Regions from separate parts of the Streptomyces sp. NPDC038213 genome, predicted to be linked through region 4. Evidence: riboswitches for the same ligand, from Rfam matches in the RefSeq annotation. Region 4 holds a riboswitch; each other region holds the start of a gene.
The links. Region 4 has a riboswitch for cyclic di-AMP ahead of ACZ7JZ_RS25650 (M23 family metallopeptidase). Riboswitches for the same ligand answer to the same signal wherever they lie in the genome.
Positions count from the first base shown of each region.

Region 1 (4,404 bases), on a different contig from region 4:
CAAGGCCTTCACCCCGCGCCGCGTCGCGGAGTTCACCCCGCGGGTGCAGGAGCTGACCGACCACCTCATCGACGGGTTCGCCGCGCGGGGGGAGGCGGACCTCATCCACGAGTTCGCGTTCCCGCTCCCCATCTACGCCATCTGCGAGATGCTCGGCGTACCGCGGGAGGACCAGGACGACTTCCGCGACTGGGCCGGGATGATGATCCGGCACGGCGGCGGCCCCCGGGGCGGGGTGGCCCGCTCCGTCAAGAAGATGCGCAACTACCTCGTCGAGCTGATCCACCGCAAGCGGGACGAGCCGGGCGAAGACCTCATCTCGGGGCTGATCCGGGCGAGCGACCACGGCGAGCACCTGACGGAGAACGAGGCGGCCGCGATGGCCTTCATCCTCCTCTTCGCGGGCTTCGAGACCACCGTGAACCTCATCGGCAACGGCCTCCACTCCCTCTTCGCGAACCCCGGCCAGCGCACCCGCCTCCAGGCCTCGCTGGCCGCGGGGGAGACGGGGCTGCTGGCCACCGGCGTGGAGGAGCTGCTGCGCTACGACGGCCCGGTCGAGCTGGCCACCTGGCGGTTCGCCACCCGCCCGCTGACCCTGGGCGGCAGGGAGATCGCGGCGGGGGACCCCGTCCTCGTGGTGCTGGCGGCGGCGGACCGCGATCCCGCGCGGTTCGCGGAGCCGGACTCCCTGGACCTGTCCCGCGCCGACAACCAGCACCTGGGCTACGGGCACGGCATCCACTACTGCCTCGGCGCCCCGCTCGCCCGGCTGGAGGGCCAGACGGCCCTGGCCACCCTGCTGACCCGGCTGCCGGACCTGCGGCTCGCGGTCGATCCGTCCGAACTGCGCTGGCGCGGCGGGCTCATCATGCGCGGACTGCGCACGCTGCCGGTGGAGTTCACCCCGCGGGCGAACTGAACCGGAGTCAATCATTCCTGACGGACCATCAGGAATGTGATCTTTACGTGATCTGCGCTGCATCGACTTGTAACAAGCGTTCGAAGCCCGCTACGTTCGCCGTCACCTGCTCAGCCCACGGGAAGGGTCCACCCTCATGCGCTCCGGGAACGGCCGCCACAGAAAGCCTCGTCAGGCCCCCGCGATCGTCGTCACGGCCGGTGTCACCGGCTCGGCGCTCGCGCTGCCCCTGCTCGCCGCCGGCTCCGCATCAGCCGCCGACACCGCCACGTGGGACAAGGTCGCCGAGTGCGAGAGCGGCGGCACGTGGAGCGCCGACTTCGGCAACGGCTCCTACGGCGGGCTCCAGTTCACCCAGGAGCAGTGGAAGGGCGCGGGCGGCACCGAGTTCGCCTCCCGCCCCGACCTCGCCTCCCGCTCCCAGCAGATAGCCGTGGCCGAGCGGGTGCTCGCCGCGCAGGGCCCGGAGGCCTGGCCGCTGTGCGCCGGCCCGTCCGGACTGACCAAGTCCGGCCCCAAGGCCGATGTGGACCCCGGCTCGGCGGACTCCGTCCGCCCGGTCAGCCCGGCCCCGGTGCGCCCCGACCACGTGGTCCCCGGCGCCCCGGAGGCCCCCGCGAAGCCCACCCCGCCGGCCGCCCCGGGTACGCCCACCCCGCCCGCGACCCCGGGCACGCCCAGCGTCCCGGCCACCCCCGGTACGCCCACGGTCCCCGCGACCCCTGGCACGCCGACCGTCCCCGCCACCCCGGGCACGCCCGGCACCCCGACCGACCCGGCGACCCCGACCCCCGGCACGCCGGCCACCCCGGGCACGCCGACGACCCCGGCCACCCCCGGGGCCACGGACCCGGCCTCGCCGGGCATCCCGGCGACCCCCGGCGGCCCGGCCGTCCCCGCCACCCCGGAGGGTCCCGCCACCACTCCCGCCCCGGGCGAGGGCACCGGCAAGCACCGCGGCGCGCCCGCGGACGAGTCCGGCGGCACCGGAGCTGACGGCACGTCGGCGGCCGGGGCCGAGGAGCCCGTGTACATCGTCAAGGCGGGTGACAGCCTGTCGGAGATCGCGGACGCCAAGGGTGTGAAGGGCGGATGGGGCGCCCTGTACGAGGCGAACGAGTCCGTCATCGGCGGGGACGCGGACCTCATCAAGCCCGGCCAGAATCTCGATCTAAGCGAGAAATAGGGACACTTCGGGCCGCTCGACGCGGGTTTGATGCCCCGTTACAGGACTAAATGTCCGAGTTCGAGGAAATGAGACATGCGTCTCTTCGCCTCAACTGGCGCGCCCCGCCGTGATGATTCCGTAATACGCGCGCTCACCTGCGCAAACGTTCCTGTGGGTGAGTCAACTATGGGCGTTTTCTCCCCGATGTCCGTCCTTGAACATCGGGGAGGCGTCTGCCTACGGTCTGAACCGCTCGCCACCGCGGGCTCCTTCGACCGCATCGCCGAATCCTGCCGGCGGCCGGGGGGAACAGTCGTCGCGCAAGCGCCGAAGGCAGGAGCGGGGGACCCAAGGTAGGTGCCGCGCCCGGCCGTTGAGAGACGGTCACGGGACGGCTAGGGGTGAAGCCGTGCGCCAGACGCACGGCCGGGCGACTTCACCGCCCGAACCCGACAGCTCACCTCGCAGGCGTCGGTGAGGAGAAGTTCCATGCTGCTTTCCGGCAAGGGCAAGCACCGCCGCCCCTCGAAGGCCACCCGCATCGCGACCGCCGCCGGTGTCACCGGTGTCGCCATCGCCGCCCCGCTGATGGCCGCGGGCACCGCCAGCGCCGCCACCACCTCCGAGTGGGACGCCGTCGCCCAGTGCGAGTCCGGCGGCAACTGGTCGATCAACACCGGCAACGGCTACTACGGCGGCCTGCAGTTCGCCCCGTCCACCTGGGCCGGCTTCGGCGGCACGGCGTACGCCCCCAACGCCCACCAGGCCTCCAAGTCCCAGCAGATCGCCGTGGCCGAGAAGGTCCTCGCGGTCCAGGGCAAGGGCGCCTGGCCGAGCTGCGGCGTCGGCCTCTCCCGCGCCGCCAACGACGCCTCCTCCGAGGCCGGCAGCGGCTCCTCTTCCTCCTCGAAGCCCGCCGCCCCGAAGCCCTCCGCCACGAAGAAGGCCGAGAAGCGCGCCGAGACCCGCAGCGAGTCCGCGCCCACCACCCGCTCCGAGCGCGGCGCGGCCCAGGGCTTCAAGAAGGGCACCGGCTCCTACGAGGTCAAGGCCGGCGACACCCTCGGCACCATCGCCGACGCCAACGGCGTGGCCGGCGGCTGGGCGAAGCTCTTCGAGCTGAACGGGGACATCGTCTCCGACGCCAACCTCATCTACCCGGGCCAGATGCTCAAGCTCTCCTGACCCCCCCCGGCCCTGCGCGTCCGCGGTGAATCCGCAGGGTCACCGGAAGGCCCGCGCCCCGCGCGGGCCCGCCCGGCACCGGACTGCCCCGCCCGGCGCGTCATCCCCCCCGACGCGCCGGGCGGCGGCGTGTCCCGGGGGAGTTGATCAAGGGTCTTATGTCCTGTAAGGCGGGTATTCGGACCCTTTTTCGTCCCAGGACCCGGGCGGTCGGGCGGCCGACCCCCCCGAGCCGGTTAGGCTCTAGACCGGCAGGGCCACCGCACGGCCCACACGCCGCCGCACACCCAGCGTCACATCCCAGAAGGAGATGCTCGTGCCGTCCATCGACGTCGTCGTAGCCCGGGAAATCCTGGACTCCCGAGGCAACCCCACGGTCGAGGTCGAGGTGGGCCTCGACGACGGCAGCACCGGCCGTGCTGCCGTCCCGTCCGGAGCCTCCACCGGTGCCTTCGAGGCCATCGAGCTCCGCGACGGCGACCCCAACCGCTACATGGGCAAGGGCGTCGAGAAGGCCGTCCTGGCCGTCATCGAGCAGATCGGCCCGGAGCTCGTCGGCTACGACGCCACCGAGCAGCGCCTGATCGACCAGGCCATGTTCGACCTGGACGCCACGGACAACAAGGGCTCCCTCGGCGCCAACGCCATCCTGGGCGTCTCCCTCGCCGTGGCGCACGCCGCCTCCGAGGCCTCGGACCTGCCGCTGTTCCGCTACCTCGGCGGCCCGAACGCGCACCTGCTGCCCGTTCCGATGATGAACATCCTCAACGGCGGGTCGCACGCCGACTCCAACGTCGACATCCAGGAGTTCATGATCGCGCCGATCGGCGCCGAGTCCTTCTCCGAGGCCCTGCGCTGGGGTGCCGAGGTCTACCACACCCTCAAGAAGGTCCTCCACACCAAGGGCCTCTCCACCGGCCTGGGCGACGAGGGCGGCTTCGCCCCGAACCTGGACTCCAACCGCGCCGCCCTCGACCTCATCGTCGAGGCCATCAAGCAGGCCGGCTACGTCCCGGGCAAGGACATCGCGCTCGCGCTCGACGTCGCCGCGTCCGAGTTCTACAAGGACGGCAAGTACGAGTTCGAGGGCCAGTCCCGCTCGGCCGCCGAGATGACCGAGTACTACGCG
Region 1 is NZ_JBVJYM010000003.1:388,607-393,010, forward strand. Features, by position in the region: gene ACZ7JZ_RS06970 (cytochrome P450 family protein) at 1-922, shown strand, start outside; gene ACZ7JZ_RS06975 (transglycosylase family protein) at 1,059-2,108, shown strand; cyclic di-AMP (ydaO/yuaA leader) riboswitch at 2,406-2,576, shown strand; gene ACZ7JZ_RS06980 (transglycosylase family protein) at 2,580-3,275, shown strand; gene eno (phosphopyruvate hydratase) at 3,586-4,404, shown strand, end outside.
Region 1: another riboswitch for cyclic di-AMP. It lies ahead of ACZ7JZ_RS06980 (transglycosylase family protein); the one in region 4 lies ahead of ACZ7JZ_RS25650 (M23 family metallopeptidase).

Region 2 (4,404 bases), on a different contig from region 4:
ATCACCACGGCGTCGACCGGGCCGAGCGCGGCCAGCGGGACCGGTGCGGCGTGCAGCCGCTTGGGGCCGGCGAAGGGGAAGGGCGAGCAGCGCTCCCCCCAGACGGGGTCGAAGAGCACCCGGCGGCCGTCGATCTCGGCGAGGACGCTGGAGTGGCCCATCCAGGTGAGGCGCAGGCCGGTGGCGGGCGGCCGGGAGATGTCCTTGAGCGTGGTGGGGTGGACCGGGATGGCCGCCCGGGGGGCCCGGCGGGCCCGCTCCTCGCGGCGGAAGTAGACCTTGGCGAATTCGAGCGTCGAGCCCGTGGGGCGGCGCCGGGCCCCGACCGGGTTCTGGAAGACCCCGTCCGCGAAGTTCGGGGAGCGGCGGATGCGCTCCATGCGGGCGCCCGAGGGGTCCGCGCCGAAGGAGGCGGGGCGCAGGGCGCGCAGTTCGGAGCGGAGATCTCTGGAGCCGGAGCCGGAGCCGGTCAAGGCGCCTCCTGGTGGGGTCGGGCGGGTGGGCGGGCGCCGGGCGGGCGGCCGGCGCCCCGGGGCCGGCAGGGCCGCGGTCCGCGGGGCTGCGGTCGCCGCCGGCACTGCACACAGGCACGATAGGCCCGCGCGGTCCCGGTGGGAGCGGTGCTCCCACCCCTCCCAACGCGTGTCCGGGCCCGGGGATTCCTGCGGGCCCGGCCGGGTGCCTCCCGCGGCCCGCTTCCGCGCGGCCCGTGGAGCCTTCCGCCCGCGGGCTTACAGGGGCAGCAGGTCGGGGCGCTTGGGTTCGACGTGGTCGCCGGAGGACTCCCCGCGCAGGCGCCGCCCGATCCACGGCACGAGGTACTCGCGGGCCCACTGGATGTTGTCCCGGGTGGCCTCCGCCGACCCCCTGGGCTGCTGCGGGGGCCAGGGCTGGTCCGGGTCCGCGGGCACCGGCAGGCCGAGCACCTGCGCGGCGCGCAGGGCGACGCGGGTGTGCCCCTCGGGCGACAGGTGCAGGCGGTCGTCGTCCCAGGCCCGGCGGTCCTGTACGGACCGCAGCGACCAGAGGTCGAGTACGGGGCAGTCGTAGCGGTCGGCGATGGCGCGCACGTGCGCGGAGTACGTGGCCACCTTGCCGCGCAGGTGCTTGAGCACCGGTACGCCGCGGGTGTCGAAGCCCGTGGTGATCATGACGGTGCCGACGGCGCCGGCGAGGTCGGCGACGGCCGCCTCGAAGCGCTCGGCCACGTCGTCGGGGTCGCTGCCGGGCCGGATGATGTCGTTGCCGCCCGCGCAGAAGCTGACCAGGTCGGGGGCGAGCTCCTTGGCGCGCGGGACCTGCTCCGAGACGATCTGGTCGAGGAGCCGGCCCCGGACGGCGAGGTTCGCGTACCGGAAGTCGTGCTCCTCGCGCCGGTCCGCGAGGAGTACGGCGAAGCGGTCGGCCCAGCCCACGAAGGCGTCGCCGGGACCGGGGTCGCCCACGCCCTCGGTGAAGCTGTCGCCGAGCGCCACGTACGAGCCGATGCGCGCGTCGGATCCGCTGAGTGCCTGAAGAGTCGATTCGCCTGCCACGGGAGCACATCTTTCACCGAAGGGTGTGACCTACGCGACCGTAGGCAGGGGTTGACGCAGGGTGATCTATACCACCCGGTCAGTTTCGGCCATGCCGGAATACGCCGCAGCCGGGCCGCGGGAACGGCTGCGGCCGGGGTCCGGGACCCTTCGGTTCCGGACCCCGGCCGGGGTCGCACTGCGCTGCGGGCGGCGGCTGCCGCCCGCGCTGCCGTCAGATGCCGACGCCGTTGCCGCGCAGGTAGGCGAGGGGGTCGATGTCCTGGCCGTAGGAGGGGCCGGTGCGGATCTCGAAGTGCAGGTGGGGCCCGGTGGAGTTGCCGGTGGAGCCCGACAGGCCGATGGTGGTGCCCGCGGAGACGCTCTGGCCCGCGGAGACGTTCAGCGAGGACAGGTGGGCGTACTGGGAGTAGCGGCCGTCCGTGTGGCGGATGACGACCTCGTTGCCGTACGCGCCGGCCCAGCCGGCCGAGACCACGGTGCCCGAGCTGACGGCGCGCACGCTGGTGCCCGTACCCACGGAGAAGTCCACTCCGGTGTGGTAGCCGCTGGACCACATGCCGCCGCCCTGGCGGTAGGGGGTGGTGACGGAGGCGGCCACGGGGGCGGAGAAGGCGGCGCCGGAGGGGGCCTGCGCGGCCTCGGGGGCGACGGCCTTCGGGGCCGCGGCCTTGGGGGCGGCCTCGGCGGCGCGCTCGGCGGAGCGGGAGGCGCGCGGGGCGGAGGAGCCCTTCTTCTCCGGGTTCTCCTGCGTACGGGCCTCGGAGCGCTTCTGGGAGGCCGCGGCGGCGGGGGCCTTGCCGCCGAGGGTCAGCTCCAGGCCGGGGTGGATCATCGAGGGGTCGGAGCCGACGGCGGCCCTGTTGTCCTCGTACAGCCGCTCCCAGCCGCCCGCGAGGTTCTCGCGCTCGGCGATCTTCGAGAGGTAGTCGCCCGCGACGACGGTGTAGACGGAAGGGGCGGCCTGGTCCGCCGCGGGGGCCGCGGCCTTCGCCGGGGCCGCCTTCGACGGGGCGGCCGAGACCGCGGCCGGCGCGGCGGACTGCTCCGCGGCCTGGGCGCCGGAGGCCCCGATCAGCGGCAGCGCCAGCGCGGCGCCGCCGGTGCCGGCCGCGACGAATCCGCGGGCGATCGTGCTGGACTTGGGACGGCGGTGCTTACCCTTTCCGGGCATGGCGCATTCCTCTCCGTCGCCTGCGAGGTGAGCTGTCGGGTTCGGACTGGAGATGTCCGGCCGCGCGAGCTGCGCCCGCGGGGCTTCACCCCGAGCCGTTCCGGATCGTTCTCCGGTACGGCGGCTTACCTGGTTCCCCCGCTCCTGCCGCACGTAATTGTTCGGATGCGGTTTCCGGGTGGCGGCAGGACTCGGCGTTCCACCCGGCTCGGCGGTGACCGTAATCCAGTGCGGCCGAGCGGAACAAGCCGTGAATTCACCACCGGATTCCGGGGGCTGAATGATCGCCGGAATTCCGGTCACTGTCCGTCTATTGCAGTCGTGTAACAGCCGTCGCCACAAGGGAATTAAGCATTCCGCCACCGCCACGCACGGTCACCGTATGATTCTGCTCACGAGCGCCGCTCACATCTGCCCGTCGGATGCGGCAACTTGACGCCAAGTAGCGCAATTCGGACAGATCACCCTCCACCTCGGCCGAACCGCAGGAGTCCGCGTGACCCAGCCCATACCCCCCGCCCCGCCCGCGGAGCCGGAGCTCACCGGAGTCCGCAACTTCCGTGACGTAGGCGGCCTTCCGACTAGGGACGGGCGTACGGTTCGTACCGGGCATCTGTTTCGAAGCGGACATCTCGCTCATGCCACCGAGGCGGACGCGGCCTTCCTGGCCTCCCTCGGGCTGCACACCGTCTTCGACTTCCGCAATGCGGCCGACCAGTCCCTCGAAGGGCCCGACGTGGAGCTCCCGGGCGTACGGAACGTGAACGTCCCGCTCTCCGACCCCGCCGACGGCCACGAGTTCTGGCAGATGGTCCGCAACGGCGACCTGGCCCAGCTCCAGCAGATCCTGGGCGAGGGCAGGGCCGCGGCCAGGATGTCCCGTTCGTACCGGCAGATCATCGTGGAGCGGGCTCCCGACCACAGCCGCGTCCTGCACGCCGTCGCCGAGGACAGCGTCCCCGTCCTGATGCACTGCGCCGCGGGCAAGGACCGGGCCGGCCTCTCCATCGCCGTCACCCTGCTCGCCCTCGGCGTCGAGCGCGACGCCATCACCGCGGACTACCTGGAGTCCAACGCCCCGCACCGGCGCTACCGGCTGCGGCGCGGCGCCGACACCGACGCCGAGCGCTCCCCCGAGGCGCTGGCCCTCCTGAGCCCCCTCTTCGAGGCGCGCGCCGCGTACCTGGACGCCGCCTTCGAGGCCGTCACGGAGACCTGGGGCAGCACCGGCGCCTACCTGTCCGAGGGGCTCGGCCTCGCGCCCGCCACCCTGGAGCGGCTGCGCGACCGGCTCCTGCACTGAGCGGACCGGCGCCGGCACCGGGCCCGGGCGGGCCGCGGACGGGCCGCCCCGTCCGCACGGCCCCCGCCCGGCGCCTCAGCGGTTCGCGACCGCCTGCCTGACGAGCGTCCGCCCGAAGTCCCACATCAGCCCGCCGCCCCCGTGGGCCTCGTCCATGACGGCCCGGAAGGCGGCCACGAACCGGTCGACGTCGGCCCCGTCCACGACGAGCGGCGGAATCAGCTTGATGACCTCCATGTGGTCCCCCGACACCTGGGTCAGGATCCGGTGCTTCTGGAGCAGCGGTACGACGACCATCTGCGCGAACAGCCCCTTGCGGGCCGCCTGGAGCACCTTCCACCGGCTGCGCAGCCCCAGCGAGGAGGGCCGCCCGAACTCGATGCCGATCATCA
Region 2 is NZ_JBVJYM010000006.1:363,709-368,112, forward strand. Features, by position in the region: gene ACZ7JZ_RS13095 (MBL fold metallo-hydrolase) at 1-473, opposite strand, end outside; gene ACZ7JZ_RS13100 (SGNH/GDSL hydrolase family protein) at 732-1,535, opposite strand; gene ACZ7JZ_RS13105 (LysM peptidoglycan-binding domain-containing M23 family metallopeptidase) at 1,750-2,709, opposite strand; cyclic di-AMP (ydaO/yuaA leader) riboswitch at 2,714-2,890, opposite strand; gene ACZ7JZ_RS13110 (tyrosine-protein phosphatase) at 3,206-4,012, shown strand; gene ACZ7JZ_RS13115 (aspartate aminotransferase family protein) at 4,088-4,404, opposite strand, start outside.
Region 2: another riboswitch for cyclic di-AMP. It lies ahead of ACZ7JZ_RS13105 (LysM peptidoglycan-binding domain-containing M23 family metallopeptidase); the one in region 4 lies ahead of ACZ7JZ_RS25650 (M23 family metallopeptidase).

Region 3 (4,404 bases), on a different contig from region 4:
CCCGGGGAGGCCGCGAGGGTCTCGGCGGGCAGCGTCAGCTGGGTGGCGGCGTACCGGCCCGGATGGCGTACGGCGAAGGTCCGGTACGCCGTGGCGAAGGCGGCCAGGGCCTCGCGGCCGGCGCGGCCCGCGAGGGCTTCGGTGAGCAGGTCGGCGAAGCGGGCGGCCGAGTCCGCGGCGATCCGGGCGCGCAGGTCCTGGAGGCCGCGTACGTGGGCGTACAGGCTCGCGTCCTTCACACCGAGGCCGCGGGCGAGGGCGGAGACGGTGACCCCGTCGAGGCCCCGGGCGTCGGCGAGGTCCGCGGCGGCGGCCACGACGCGCTCGGGGGTCAGTCCGGCTCGGGGCACGGGCAGCTCCTGAAAGTATTTAATCGTTTGCCTAGGGACTCTAGGAAAGATTAGCGTGCCGGTATGAAGGCACTCACTGAGCGGGAGATCCGCGGCTCGTTCGTCAACTGCTCGAAGGGCGAGGCGCAGCGGCTGCCGCTGCCGCGCGACCTGGCCGAGCGCCCCTGGGCGGACCTGGACTTCCTGGGCTGGCGCGACCTCTCCGCGCCGGACCGGAGCTACCTGGTCACCGAGCACGGGGGCCGGCTCACGGGCATCGCGCTGCGCTTCCCCGCGGCGCGCAAGGGCTTCCTGCACCGCAGCATGTGCTCGCTGTGCCTGACCACGCACGCCGGCGGCGGGGTCTCGCTGATGACGGCCCGCAAAACCGGCCGCGAGGGCCGCGAGGGGAACTCGGTCGGGCTGTACATGTGCACCGACCTGGACTGCCCGCTGTACGTGCGGGGGAAGAAGCGGCCGGAGCCCGGGGGGAGGTTCGAGGAGTCGCTGACCGTGGAGGAGCAGATCGAGAGGATGCGGCGGAACCTGGACGGGTTCCTGGGCTCGCTGTGACGGGCGGCTTGCGGTGGTGCGGGCCTGCTGTGGCGGGGGGCTCGCCGTGGCGCGGGCCTGCTGTGGCGGGTGGTTTCCGGCGCTTCCGTCGTGGCCGCGGGGAAAGGTGGCGCGAGGAGCCCCGCGGATAGCGTAAGCTTGTGTTTACCGACGCGGGGTGGAGCAGCTCGGTAGCTCGCTGGGCTCATAACCCAGAGGTCGCAGGTTCAAATCCTGTCCCCGCTACTGATGATCAGGGCCCGGATCCTTTTGGATCCGGGCCCTGATTGCATGTCCGGGGCCGGTGCGCGGAAGCGTGTCCGCGCACCGGCGCACCGGCCGGTACGGAGCGTGAGCGAAAGGCCGCGCTCCGCAGTCCGGTTGACGGACCGTCAAAGGCCGGGCGTGGCTGAAGGTGTACCCATCAGGCCGGGAGAATGCCCCAGTTGATCCACTCCTGGAGGGAAAAGCCCAGGCCAGAGCCGGTCAGAGCGTGGCCGATACACGCGAGGGATCAAGCGCAACAGCTTGGAATCACTCCCTGTTGTCTATTACCGTTCGATAACGCAGCGCGGTCGTCACGGCCGTCGCAAGAGGCGGCTCCGTGCGCGTGCGCGCCGAATCCCGCAAGGGAACCGGGGAACCAACACATTGGGGTGAATCGGGTCGATCCGGCCCGTAGGAGACCTTCCTGCTCCGAACCCGTCAGCTAACCCGGTAGGCGAGAAGGAAGGAAAGGAGTGCGCCCCCGTGGCGTCCAACAGGCCTACCCCTGAAGCCTCCGAGGTTCCCGACGCCGGTGCGTGGGGCGCGTGGAACCCCACCGAGGACTCCGTCCGCCCCGTCCGGGGCCGCCACCGCGTGGTCAAGCAGCGCGGCGGCCTCGCCCGCAGTTCCACGGTCCTCGGCGTCGGCGTCATCGCCGCCGTCGGAGCGGGCGGCATAGCCACCGCGCAGGACCGGCCGCAGGTCTCCATATCCCTCCCCTCGCTGCTGCCCGGTGACGGCTCCGCGACCGCCGACCTGGCGGCCGACCTGCCCGCCACCGTCCCGGTGACGGCCCCGCTGACCACCGCCGGGGCCACCCCCGAGCAGGCCGAATCCGGCACCGACGCCGGCGAGGTGCTGCGCAACCGGATCCTCCAGCAGGCCGAGTCCCAGTCCGATGCCGCGGCCGCCGCAGCCGAGGAGGCCGCCGCCAGGGCCGCCGAGGAGGCCGCGGCGAAGGAGGCCGCAGCCGCTCAGGCCGCTGCCCGCAAGGCCGCCGAAGCCGCCGCCGAGGCCGCGGCCCGCAAGGCGGCGGAGGAGGCGGCAGCCGCGAAGGCGGCCGCGGAGGCCGCGGAGGCCGCGGCGGAGGAGGCCCGGCTGGCCAAGCTCGCCGGCAGCTACGCGCTGCCCACCTCCTCGTACACCCTCACCTCGTACTACGGGGCCTCCGGTTCCATGTGGTCCTCCGGGCAGCACACCGGCCTGGACTTCGCCGCCCCCACCGGCACGCCCGTCAAGGCGGTGCACGGCGGCACGATCGTCTCCGCCGGCTGGTCGGGCGCGTACGGCTACCGGATCGTCCTGCGCCTCGCCGACGGTACGGAGATCTGGTACTGCCACCTCTCCTCGATGTCCGTCACCTCGGGCGCGGTCGGCACGGGCGAGACCATCGGCCGCGTCGGCGCCACGGGCAACGTCACCGGTCCCCACCTGCACCTGGAGGTGCGCTCGGGAGGGGAGACCCAGGATCCGCTGGCGTGGCTGCGGGGCAAGGGCCTGACCGTCTGACCGCCTGCCAGGTCAGCAGGGCGAAGGCCGGGGCCATCACGGACCCGTAGACCCAGTAGAAGCCGTACTCGCCGAGGTCGGGGGAGCTGTTCCACAGGGCGTGCACGCCCATCGCCAGGAGCAGCCCCCCGAGCGGGTACAGCACGCGGCGCGTGCGCCCTGCGGACACGGCGGCCAGTCCGAAGCCGATCCCGGTCAGGGCGGTGAACAGCGGGTGCGCGAACGGGGACATCACGATGCGCACGAAGAAGGTCGCGGCGGTCACCGAGGCCAGGACCGGGGTGCCCTCGGCGAGGTCCTCCCCGAAGGCGTTGCCGAGGTAGAGGATGTTCTCGGTGAAGGCGAAGCCGGTGGCGGTGAATCCGGCGAGCACGAAACCGTCCGTGAAGCCGCCGAGCCGGTCCCGGCGGAAGACGAACAGCAGGAGCAGGGCGGCCGCCTTCGCGGTCTCCTCCACCACCGGGGCGATCGCGATCGAGCCCAACTGGTCGGCGTCGTAGGGGTCGGTGGCGGCCGCGGCCATCCAGCGGGCCGCGAAGCTGTTGGCCAGTATGGCGATCAGGGCCGCCGCGCACGCGCCCCAGCCGAAGGCGAACAGCAGCGGCCCCCAGGGCGCGGCGCGCGGCCGCCGCAGTCCGCCCAGCCCGCGGAAGGCGGCGGCGAGCAGCGGTACGGGGACCACGGACAGGCCGAGCCCCACCAGGAAGCCCGGGGTGCCGGTCTGCTCCCGCACCAGGACCAGGATCAGCACCCCGGCGGCCGCGAGCGCGCAGGTCAGCGCGGCGCCGCTGAGCCGGGCCGAGGGGCGAGGAAACGTCCCGAACACGCCACCGACCCTAGTGAGCGGGCCGGAGGCGGAGGCGGGCTTTTCAGTTCTGGGTGCGGCGGAAGAGCAGGTCGTGTACGACGTGCCCCTTGTCCAGGCCCTGGCCCTCGAAGCGGGTCAGCGGACGGAACTCCGGGCGCGGGGAGAACCCGCCGTCCGCCTGGGTGTTCTCGAAGTCCGGGTGGGCGCTGAGCACGTCGAGCATCTGCTCGGCGTACGGCTCCCAGTCCGTGGCACAGTGCAGCACCGCGCCGGGGGCCAGGCGGGTCGCGGCCAGGGAGAGGAACTCGGGCTGGATCAGCCGGCGCTTGTGGTGGCGCTTCTTCGGCCACGGGTCCGGGAAGTAGACGCGCAGGCCGGCCAGGGAGGCGGGCGGCAGCATCTCGCGGAGCAGGATGATCGCGTCGCCGTTGGCCACGCGGACGTTGTCGATGCCGGCCTTCTCGGCGAGGGCGAGGAGGTTGCCCTGGCCGGGGGTGTGCACGTCGGCGGCGAGGATGCCGGTGTCCTGGTCCTCGGCGGCCATCTGGGCGGTGGCCTCGCCCATGCCGAAGCCGATCTCCAGGACCACCGGGCGGCCGCCGAAGAGCTTGTCGAGGTCGAGGACCTCCCGGCCGTCGATGTCCAGGCCCCAGGTGCTCCAGAGGCGGCGCAGGGCGTCCTCCTGGCCCGTGGTCACCCGGCTGCGCCGCGGCTGGAAGCTGCGGATCCGGCGCTCGTGGTGGGAGCCGGCGGGGTCGGGGGAGGGGCCGTCGGGGAAGCGGGGCTCCGTGCGCCAGCGGGGCGGGGTGTAGGAGGGGGCTTCCGGCTGGGGGCTGGGGTTCATGGACTCAGACACAGTGCGTCCGATTCTACGGGCCGCAGCCCGCGCGGACCCGGCGGAGCCGGGTCCGTCCGGACGGGGGCGGGCGACCCGGGTCC
Region 3 is NZ_JBVJYM010000005.1:15,342-19,745, reverse strand. Features, by position in the region: gene ACZ7JZ_RS09420 (TetR/AcrR family transcriptional regulator) at 1-350, opposite strand, end outside; gene ACZ7JZ_RS09415 (FBP domain-containing protein) at 414-902, shown strand; tRNA gene ACZ7JZ_RS09410 (tRNA-Met) at 1,054-1,127, shown strand; cyclic di-AMP (ydaO/yuaA leader) riboswitch at 1,487-1,620, shown strand; gene ACZ7JZ_RS09405 (M23 family metallopeptidase) at 1,632-2,657, shown strand; partial or broken gene ACZ7JZ_RS09400 (PrsW family intramembrane metalloprotease) at 2,656-3,483, opposite strand; gene trmB (tRNA (guanosine(46)-N7)-methyltransferase TrmB) at 3,527-4,309, opposite strand.
Region 3: another riboswitch for cyclic di-AMP. It lies ahead of ACZ7JZ_RS09405 (M23 family metallopeptidase); the one in region 4 lies ahead of ACZ7JZ_RS25650 (M23 family metallopeptidase).

Region 4 (4,404 bases):
GGAGGTGCCGGCCCGCGCCCTGATGGCCGCGTACCGCCTGCCCCACGACGGGACCCGCGCCTGCGACGCGGCCGACCTGGCCCTGACCGTCCTCGGCGGCGGCGAGTCCTCCCGGCTGCACAACCGCCTGGTCCGCCGCGACCAGACGGCCGTCGCCGCCGGCTTCGGCCTGCTGCGCCTGGCCGGCGCCCCCTCGATGGGCTGGCTGGACGTCAAGTCCTCCGGCGGGGTCGAGATCCCCCGCATCGAGGCCGCCGTCGACGAGGAGCTCGCGCGCTTCGCCGCCGAGGGCCCGACGGCCGGGGAGATGGAGCGGGCCCAGGCCCAGCTGGAGCGCGAGTGGCTCGACCGGCTCGGCACGGTCGCCGGCCGCGCCGACGAACTGTGCCGGTTCGCCGTGCTCTTCGGCGACCCGCAGCTCGCCCTGACCGCCGTGGACCGCGTCCTCGACATCACGGCCGAGGAGGTCCAGGCGGTGGCCGCGGCCCGGCTGCGCCCGGACAACCGCGCGGTGCTCGTGTACGAGCCCCTGGCGGCCGCCGACGGCGGGGACGCCGACACGAACGAAGCGAACGAAGCGCACGAAGCGAGCGAAGAGGCGGCGGCCCAGTGAGCGACACGGGTTCCACGATGACCTTCCACCCCCGGCCGCAGGGCGGCGAGGCCCGCCCCTGGGCCTTCCCGGCCCCCGAGCGCGGCACGCTGGACAACGGCCTGACGGTCCTGCGCTGCCACCGCCCCGGCCAGCAGGTGGTGGCCGTCGAGATCGTCCTCGCCGCCCCGCTGGACGCCGAGCCGCAGGGCCTCGACGGCGTGGCGACCATCATGGCGCGCGCCCTGTCGGAGGGCACCGACAAGCACACCGCCGAGGAGTTCGCGGCCGAGCTGGAGCGCTGCGGCGCCACCCTCGACGCGCACGCCGACCACCCGGGCGTCCGCGTCTCGCTGGAGGTCCCGGTCTCGCGCCTGCACAAGGCCGTGGCCCTGCTCGCCGAGGCCCTGATCGCCCCCGCCTTCGCGGACGGCGAGGTGGACCGCCTGGTCCGCAACCGCCTCGACGAGATCCCCCACGAGCTGGCCAACCCCGGCCGCCGCGCCGCCAAGGAGCTCTCCCGCCAGCTCTTCCCGGCGGACCTGCGGATGTCCCGCCCCCGCCAGGGCACCGAGGAGACGGTCTCCCGGATCGACTCCGCGGCCGTACGCGCCTTCTACGAGGCCCACGTGCGCCCCGCCACGGCCACCGCCGTGGTCGTCGGCGACCTGAGCGGCACGGACCTGGACGCGGTCCTCGCGGACACCCTGGGCACCTGGACGGGCCAGACGGCCGCCGTGCCCGCCGTCCCGCCGATCAGCGCGGACGACACCGGCCGCGTGGTCATCGTGGACCGCCCCGGCGCGGTCCAGACCCAGCTGCTGATCGGCCGGGTCGGCCCGGACCGGCACGACCGCGTGTGGGCGGCCCAGGTGCTCGGCACGTACTGCCTCGGCGGCACGCTGACCTCGCGCCTGGACCGGGTGCTGCGCGAGGAGAAGGGCTACACGTACGGCGTGCGGGCCTTCGGCCAGGTGCTGCGCTCCTCGGCCGGCGGTACCGGCGCCTCCCTGCTCGCCATCAGCGGCTCGGTGGACACGGGGAACACCGGCCCGGCGCTGGAGGACCTGTGGAAGGTGCTCGCCACCCTCGCGGAGGGCGGCCTCACGGACGCCGAGCGGGACGTGGCGGTGCAGAACCTCGTCGGCGTCGCCCCGCTCAAGTACGAGACCGCGGCGGCCGTCGCCGGCACCCTGGCCGACCAGGTGGAGCAGGGCCTCGCGGACGACTACCAGGCCCAGTTGTACGCGCGGCTGGCCGAAACCGGCACCGTGGAGGCCACGTCGGCCGTGGTCAGCGCCTTCCCCGCGGGCCGTCTCGTGACGGTCCTCGTGGGCGACGCCTCGCAGATCGAGGCGCCCGTACGGGCGCTGGGGATCGGCGAAGTGACGGTGGTCGCCAACTGACCCGCGCCCTCCCGGGAACGGCGTGAACGCACGGGGCCCCGGCGGTTGATCCGCCGGGGCCCCGTTCTGCCCCATCTGTCCGATTGCGGCTGATGGTTGTACGTATGGGCAGTGGCGTACGCCACAAAAACGCGCGTCTGTTTGGTGATTGGATGAAGATCCGCCTAGCGTCGGTCCCGCTGTCCGTCAGCTGTAAGCGCCGCAACCGCGGCACCGGGCAGCGATCGCCGAGTCCCCGTCAGGCGCGAGCCTGGGGAGCCGGGGACCCGCATCAGTCCCTGGGGTGAATCGGTCTCCTCGAAAGAGGGGGTCGTAGGAGACCTTCCTGCTCCGAACCCGTCAGCTAACCCGGTAGGCGAGAGGGAAGGAAAGGACCAGCCTTTTCATGGCGTTCGGGAACCGCCCCACCGGCAAGCACCGTGGCTCCAGCCGTCTGAGCCGCAAGACCGCCGGCATAGCCGGGGTCACCGCCCTCGCCGCCACGGGCGTGGTCGGCTCCCTCGCGGCCCCGGCGTTCGCCGCCGACGCCGCCCCCGAGAAGTTCGAGGACACGGGCCTCAACACCGCGGTCGTCGCCGTGGACACCGCCGGGCAGATCGAGGCCCAGGCCACCGCCCAGGCGCAGGCCGCCGAGATCGCCGCCGCCGAGGCCGCCGCCGAGGCCGAGGCCAAGCAGCGCGCCGCCGAGGCCCGCGCCAAGGCCGAGGCGAAGGCGAAGGCCGAGCGCGAGGCCAAGGAGCGCGCCGAGCGCGAGGCCGAGCGCAAGCGCCTCCTGCAGTTCGTCTCCCCGGTCCAGGGCGGCGTGAGCACCCAGTACAAGGCCGGCGGCGCCATGTGGTCCTCCGGCAGCCACACCGGCATCGACTTCCACGCCGCCTCCGGCACCACCGTGGTCGCGGTCGGCATGGGCACCGTCGTCGAGGCCGGCTGGGGCGGCGCGTACGGCAACAACGTCGTCATCAAGCACAACGACGGCTCCTACACCCAGTACGGCCACCTGAACTCGCTGTCCGTGGTCGTCGGCCAGAAGGTCGCCCCGGGCCAGCAGATCGGCCTCTCCGGCTCCACCGGCAACTCCAGCGGCCCGCACCTGCACTTCGAGGCCCGCACCGGTGCGGACTACGGCTCGGACATCGACCCGATCGCGTACCTGCGCGCCCACGGCGTCACCATCTGAAGCGCCTGAACGCCTGCACCGCCTGAACCGCCTCCGAAGGCCCCGGCTCCCCGAGCCGGGGCCTCCGGCGTTCCCGGCCCCGCAGGGGCGGGCCGGATCCGCCCGCGTAAAAGATGGCCAAAAGAAGGGCGGGGAACCACCCGTATTTCCGGCAGCCCTCGGGAATTGCGTCATTCTGCAATAGAGTCGCGGCAGCGGGTCGGAGTGGGGCAGGTAACCCGGCGGGTATTCGTCGTCATCGGGAGGTCCGGTTTTGCGTATTCCTGCGCACGCGGTGTGCACCGCCATCCGCGAGGACATCGTCACCGGTGTCTTCGGGCCGGGCGCACGCCTCACCGAGGAACTGCTCGCCCGCCGGTACGGGGTCTCGCGCGTCCCGGTCCGCGAGGCCCTGCGCACCCTGGAGTCCGAGGGGTTCGTCACCACCCGCCGGCACGCGGGCGCCTGCGTCGCCGAGCCCACCGCGCAGGAGGCCGCCGACCTGCTGGAGGCCCGGCTGCTCCTGGAGCCCCTGGGGGCCGCCCGGGCCGCCCAGCGGCGCACCGAGGCGCACCTGAGGGTGCTGCGCGGGCTGGTGCGGCTGGGGCAGGAGCGGGCCCGCCGGGGCCAGGCGGACGACCTGCGCTCCCTGGGCGGCTGGTTCCACGAGACCCTCGCCCAGGCTTCCGGCAGCCCCGGGCTGGTCGCGATGCTCACCCAGCTCCGCCACAAGATCGCCTGGATGTACGAGGTGGAGGCCCCGGTACGGCCCGTGGACTCCTGGGCCGAGCACGGCGCGATCGTGGACGCCGTGGCCCGCGGGGACGCGGCCCGGGCCCGCACCCTGACCGCCCTGCACGCCGACCGGGCCGCCGCCGCGCACCGGCTGCGCCGCCCCGGCCCGCCGCGCGTGAGGAATCCGCAACCTTCCGTAAACACGGCGAGCGGCCGGAATTAACAGGGCCGGTATACAAAGAAGGGGCGGGTCCGCGGTCCGGGAATTGAGCTTCCCGGCCGAATTCCGGCCCGCTCCGGAATTCCCGGCCGAAGGCGTCCTGGGAATTTCCGTACCCGCGCCGCGGTGGCGTGCGCAGTTCTCGTACGGCAGAGGCCGCGGCCCCCTTCCTCAGGGGGCCGCGGCCTCTGCGCGCAGGGATCGGGTCGGCTCAGACCGTCTCGGGGAGCTCCTCGAGGCCCTCCGCGACGAGCTTGGCCAGACGGTCGAGCGCCGCCTCGGAGCCCTCGGCCTC
Region 4 is NZ_JBVJYM010000022.1:22,183-26,586, reverse strand. Features, by position in the region: gene ACZ7JZ_RS25660 (M16 family metallopeptidase) at 1-613, shown strand, start outside; gene ACZ7JZ_RS25655 (M16 family metallopeptidase) at 631-1,998, shown strand; cyclic di-AMP (ydaO/yuaA leader) riboswitch at 2,214-2,371, shown strand; gene ACZ7JZ_RS25650 (M23 family metallopeptidase) at 2,384-3,175, shown strand; gene ACZ7JZ_RS25645 (GntR family transcriptional regulator) at 3,429-4,112, shown strand; gene ACZ7JZ_RS25640 (HPr family phosphocarrier protein) at 4,321-4,404, opposite strand, start outside.